Regions from separate parts of the Pseudalkalibacillus sp. Hm43 genome, predicted to be linked through region 2. Evidence: riboswitches for the same ligand, from Rfam matches in the RefSeq annotation. Region 2 holds a riboswitch; the other holds the start of a gene.
The links. A riboswitch is a leader RNA that binds a small molecule or an ion and turns the genes downstream of it on or off. The one in region 2 is predicted to bind cyclic di-GMP.

Region 1: another riboswitch for cyclic di-GMP. It lies ahead of ACXQIQ_RS14440 (hypothetical protein); the one in region 2 lies ahead of ACXQIQ_RS02440 (GspE/PulE family protein).

The regions. Positions count from the first base shown of each region.
Region 1 is NZ_CM135129.1:2,735,631-2,738,785, reverse strand. It holds gene ACXQIQ_RS14445 (DUF2569 domain-containing protein) at 183-716, shown strand; gene ACXQIQ_RS14440 (hypothetical protein) at 762-2,033, opposite strand; cyclic di-GMP riboswitch class I at 2,163-2,250, opposite strand; gene ACXQIQ_RS14435 (hypothetical protein) at 2,574-2,732, opposite strand; gene kynB (arylformamidase) at 2,885-3,155, opposite strand, start outside.
Region 2 is NZ_CM135129.1:475,594-478,748, forward strand. It holds gene ACXQIQ_RS02440 (GspE/PulE family protein) at 1-1,378, opposite strand, end outside; cyclic di-GMP riboswitch class I at 1,453-1,541, opposite strand; gene ACXQIQ_RS02445 (GGDEF domain-containing protein) at 1,877-2,947, shown strand; gene ACXQIQ_RS02450 (PCYCGC motif-containing (lipo)protein) at 2,996-3,155, opposite strand, start outside.

The DNA of each region.
Region 1 (3,155 bases), 1.5 Mb from region 2:
TTCTCCACCTTTTACCTTTCCTTAGTTGAATTAACTAAGTAATTCATTCGGTCCGGACATATGTTTGTTGTCTATATTTGTTTTTGTAATTTATGGTAACGAATTAAAGGTTTTCAAAAAATTGGATTGAAGTAACTATGGGAAGGGTATTTATAACTTATTAAGAGGAAAGGAGATTCCTTATGGGGTCTAAGCATGAAGGTATTGGTGGATGGTTGATCCTCATTGTCTTTGGTCTTCTGTTAGTCCCGGTCATTCGGCTCTATTCTTTGTATCAAACGTATTGGACCGTTTACAATACACCCGCTTGGAGTTTATTGACGGAAAGTGGTAATCCCCTCTATCACACCTGGTTTGAACCTGCTTTTTGGATGGGTGTTGGTGTGGATCTTCTGTTGATCATTCTTTCCTTGGTTGGTCTGTGGCTGTTGTTAACGAGGAGTTCTCTTTTTCCGAGGTTTATGATTTCTTTTCTGATTGCCATGACGGTTTTTGCAGTCGCTGATGGATTCATTACGAATTGGATTTTCGGTACACTACCTATTACAGCTGATACATTGCAATATATCCAAAACCAGTCGTATCGACAGCAAGCTGGAGCGCTGTTATTAAGTATCATATGGATTCCTTATCTGATGAGGTCAAAAAGAGTAAAAGCGACTTTTGTCAGTGGTCCTAAGGAAAAGACGGTTGCGAGTAACAATTTGACGTTATAAAAAAAGGAGACCGCCTCGTGGCAGTCTCCTTTCTCAACGGAACGATTAATCGTCGTCCTCTTCATCATCATCGTCTTCGTCATCATCGTTGTCTTGGTCATCATCGTCGTCTTCATCTTCTTCATCATCGTCATCGCGATCTTTGTCTCGGTCGCGTTTACGCTCTTTTTCACGATCATCATCGTCGTCTCGGTCACGCTTTTGCTTTTCGCGCTTCTCTTGCTTTTTCTCAGCTCTCTCTTGTTTCTTTTCCGCTCTTTCTTTTTGCTTTTCTTGCTTCTTTTCAGCTCTTTCTTGTTTCTTGGCTGCTTTTTCTCGTTCTTTTTGAGCTTTCTTTTCAGCTTTTTGTTTTGCTTTTTCTGCTTTCTTAGCAGCTATTTCTTCATCGTCTTTATCCTCATCTTCGGACTCCTCGTCCTCATTTGCTTCCTCTTCAACGGATTCTGATTCATTTTCGTCAGACTCTTCCTCTTCTGACTCTTCTTCATCCATATCTTCTTTTTTGTTGTGCTTTTCTTCTAGTTTTGCAATCTTTTTATCCAATTTTGCGAATGCTTTTTGGATATTTTTCATAAGAGACTCTTGAGCTTGAGGGTTCTCAACAAGCGCTAATGCCATTAGCAATGCGTTAATGTTTTGAGAAAGTTTCGATTGGAGTTCGTCCATATCGGAATCTTCTTCCTCTTCTTCAGTGGACTCTTCCTCTTCTTCTGTTCCTTCTTCAGACTCTTGTTCACCTTCAGTGGACTCTTCGTCACCTTCGGAAGATTCCTCTTCTTCAGAACCTTCCTCAGACTCTTCTGTTCCTTCTTCTGTTTCTTCAGAAGACTCTTCGTTACTTTCTGATTTTTCAAGAGCTGCTTCTTGTGCTTTAATTGCTTCTTCAAGCGTCTTCTCAGCTAGCTCAGTTTCACCAGCAGCAAAAAGAGCATTAGCTTCAGCAATTCTCTTAGATGCAATATCAGCTAAGATCTTTGCTTCTTCAAAGTCGTCAGAAGCTACTGCAAGCCGTACATTTTCAATCATTGTTTTTACGAAATAGAAGAAGTCACCTGGTAATAGGGACGGCTCTTCTTCTGCTTCTTCTGATTCCTCATCTTCTGTAGCTTCGTCTTCGTTAGTTTCTTCTTTCTCATTACTTTCTTCTGTTGTGGATTCCTCATTGTTTTCTTCAGTTGTTGGTTCTTCCGTAGTGGATGTACTGTCTTTCATCTCAACTTTTGGAGTAGACTCATTTGTGTTTGCGAACGCTGCTGGTGAGGTTCCGAATAGTAGTAGAGAAGCTGCGCTTAGTACTGCAATCCATTTCTTCATCATTTGCTTCATTCCTTTCGTTTATTTTTCATAAAAAAAGCAGACTACGAGAGTTACAGAATCCTGTACTCTTGTAATTTGCCTTGTTGACCTATGCTAGCTTTAATCCTTCTTATGTATGACTGATCGGTCCTAGGCAACTGGCTGACATAGGTGGGGTTCACCGTTAGTCCCTTTAGCTTTGCGTCACTACCTTTCGATAGCTTTGCCTTTATCTGCTCTTCAATGGTTTTAGTATACAACAATTCGACACCATTCTTCGAAGTTCTATCTTCCTATTTTTTCTGATAATTTATAGGTGTTTTCTATCAGAAATGGCAATCCCGCATGATATTTCCACTCTTATAAGCAATATGAAATAGGTAATTTGAAGGGTGGTGTCAGGCACCGATTGAGAAGCGTTGGTACCATTGGCTTCCTAATCGGTGCCTGGTACCGTCTTTTTTACTCACAAAAAAAAGAGAGCTGCTCGGGGCAGCTCCAAATGTGAGGGTGAGGGAGGTAGGTCGTGTGCCTACTATTCAATTTTACAAAATAATATGATCAAGAACCTTCTTCAGACTCTCCGTCTTCAGTGTTGGTTTCTTGTTCTTCGTTTGCTGGTTCTTCGTTAGCTGGTTCTTCTTCCGTTCCATTACAAGCTGTAATTAACATAATTGCGAGTAGTGCAGAGCCTAGTTTAGCGAGAAAACTTTTCTTCACGTTCAATCCACTCCTTATATCGCAAAAGTTTTTGACCGGCTTGTTTCCCGGTTAACTACACTATAGTAAATTTTTTGCGATATTTGTTAGAATTTACTGAATGAATACACAACTCTAACGATGTTTACATCTCGCTAACACTGGCTTAATAATCACCTACGAAGTATTGCCCTCACTGGGCTCGCGTCGGATTCGGCTAATGGAAGTGGCAGTGCAATCAGCTCGTAAATCCCCTCTTCTACATCGTCCAACATGACGCTTTCCAAGATATGAATGTTGTGGTCGAGCAAGCTGTGATGTGCTGGCAAATCTTTGGAGTCGACTTGATCGACGGATGGTACATCCACGCCAATCAATCGAATTCCGTTTTCTTTTAAAAATGGAGCAAGTTCAGGTGACAGATACGTAATCGACTCTGGAAAT
Region 2 (3,155 bases):
TTGTCGTTACGAAGGAGCGGAAATTCCCGATTGCACTTTTGCTTTTCGCATCATCTGAAGGAACCAGTCCATGTGCTTCAAAAAGCTTGGATTCTTCATCAGACGCAGGCATGCTTTTCGCACACCGCTCACAAACCTTTCTCACCAATCGTTGGCTAACGATACAAGTTAAGGAGGTTGCGAGGAGATATGGCTCGATGCCCATATCAAGAATTCTTCGGATCGTTCCAACTGCATCTTTCCCATGGATCGAACCTAGAACGAGCCGTCCGGATAGTGATATTCGAGTTGATGCTTCTACTGTTTGTTTGTCCTCTAGATGACTGACCATGATGACATTAGGATCTTGAGTTAGCATTGTGCTTAATCCATTCGTGAAATTAAATCCGATTGAATCATTCACTTCCACTTGGGTAATTCCATCCAGCCGTCTATCAACACTTTGTTCAACGGATACAATTTTATGTTTTGGGTGATTGATATGGTCGAGAATGGAATACAGTGAAGTCGTTTTTCCACTCATTGATGGTCCTGAGATAAGGACAAAGCCGCTGCGACGATCAATGGCTGATTCCACTTGTTTCAGGTTGTTTTCACTAAAGCCGAACTCATTAAGTTTCAACAATTGATCCGTACGATCGATTAATTTTAAGACCGCACTTTCCCCATTAATGGTTGGAACCGTAGAAACCCGAATGTCGTAATCCGTATTATACGCTTCCTTATGTATGTACCCGGTTTGCGGGAGTCCCCTTTTTGACGCATTTAAACTCGCTATTGTTTTGATCCTACCTATAATTGATTCTTTCAGATCGTTTGAAATAACCTTTTGTTTTTCAAGCATCTGATTGATGCGATACTTGACTGAAAGACCATCTTTTTCAGCATCCAAGTGAATATCACTCGCATTTTGCTGGACAGCATACTCGATGATATCATTCAGCTCTTTAACAGAACTCAAAACCCCATAGTGATCGATAATCGCCATCTCTAGTTCACTTCTTGTTGCAATACAAGGTTGGACGATCATACCAGTCGTCTCCTGGATATCTTTGATGGCCTCTTGATTAAGGGGATCCACCATAGCCACTTTAAGCTTTCCACTCATTTGTTCAATCGGTATGAAGCAATGTTTTCTGGCTAGGGCTTCATGTATGAGTTGAATGGTACTACGGTTCGGTACAATCTCATCCATATTCACGACAGGTATGCCAAGTTGAAATTCTAGGGCTTCAGCGAGTTGACGTTCGGTTATGAGATGATCCTCTACTAATATTTCCCCTATCTTTTTAAAGGAATGGGTTTGTTTTTGGAGCGCGTTTTCAAGTTGATCCTCTGTAATCAGTCCATTCATGACCAATAATTCACCTATGCGCATATACAACCTCCTTTTGGTACTATTCCGACATTGATAGAAATAAAAGGATATTAATAGACATAAAAAGCCAATGTTTGAGCGGCCCGACGATCATGCCTCGTGAAGAGGATTAGACTCGTAGCTTTGCGTCCCCAACTTTCGTATGGGTTTGCCTTTTTTCATTCATTTGGCTTGAGTGGAATTTATTTTCTGTCTAGGAAAAATGACCCTTTTCTGTATGTTTCAATTATACTGTAAACCTATAGTTGGAAAAATAGAGCATTATCACTAAATTGAATGCTAGATAAAAAGGACCAACAAGTGAGTATTTTATGTTTTCAGAAAATAATACATAGGTATTTGTAACTAAGTTACAAACCAAGGGATTAGGTATAATGATGTGTTTCTAGATTACTCGATTATGTCGAAATAAAGAATATTATAGATTTTTAATCCATGAACCCTACCTGATTATGGTAAAATACTCATTACATCATGTTCTTAGGGTGATCTTACATAATGAAGGACTTAATATTTCACACAACACTGATCTTATCGTATTTGTTTTTAGTTGGATTCATCATGGGTTGGCGTGAACAGAACTTTTCACGGTTTGTAAACAGGCTGTTCATTGGAACTGGTACAGGGCTAATGGGAATCGTATTGATGTATTATTCTATAAGAATCACAGAAACAGTAATACTTGATATGCGGCACTTGTTCATGATTATCGCTGCCTTGTTTGGTGGTCCTATTTCGGCAATGCTTTCAGCAGTAATTATTGCCTCCGGAAGAATTTTACTCTTCGGAGTTACAGAAGCGTCATTGACGGTAGCTGTCTTGTTTGTATTCATCGGTGTCATTTACAGTTTGATTGCGAAATTGAGATACAACAATTACATTAAAGGATTCATCATGAACATGGTCACATTAGTGCTCGTATTCATGGTCATCAATCATCTTGTCAGTTTTACTCAAGCTATGGAAAGCACCATTTATCTATTCGCCATCTCAATTCCAGTCGGTTTTTTGACCGTTTCCCTTTGGATCTATCTTTATCGGTATAACGAGATGGTCAAGACTTATAAAGCACAAGCGAAGGTCGATTTTTTGACCAGCTTGAACAATGTCCGTAAGTTTGATGAAGAGATGAACGCATTTAAAAAACACCGGCTCCCAAAAGGCGAACGGTTATCGATTTTATTGATTGATATCGACTTCTTTAAGAAAGTGAATGATACTTATGGGCATGAAGCTGGAGATGAAGTCCTCCGCCAATTAGGTCAGGTATTGAAATCGAAAGCCAGGATGAAAGATATCGTGTCCAGAAATGGTGGCGAAGAGTTTTCGATCTTACTTCCAGATTGTGATTTGGAAACTGCTGAGGAAATAGCAGAACGCATACGAAATGCTGTAGAGAACCATATTTTCGATTTACCGGATGGGTCTGGCATCCAAATTACTGTATCCATCGGTGTAGCGAGCTTTCCGGACACCGTTAAAGTGTTTGATAAGTTATATAAGGAAGCGGATGAGGGTCTTTATAAAGCAAAACGCACAGGCAGGAATAAAGTTTGTGTCCCTACATAAAAAAGTGCGACCACGATGTTTTTCTAACTCATCGTGGTCGCTTTTTCATTACATCGGTTTAGGTGTTGGAGTAGGCTCCATCCCACTTTGACCGTATTTAGCTTCAATCATTGCTCTAATGTCTTTCAGGTCTGTCCCTTTTTCATATTCGAATTTAGCCTCACGGGCTATATTGACACAAATTCCTCAGCCAAGTCCCATATCATCC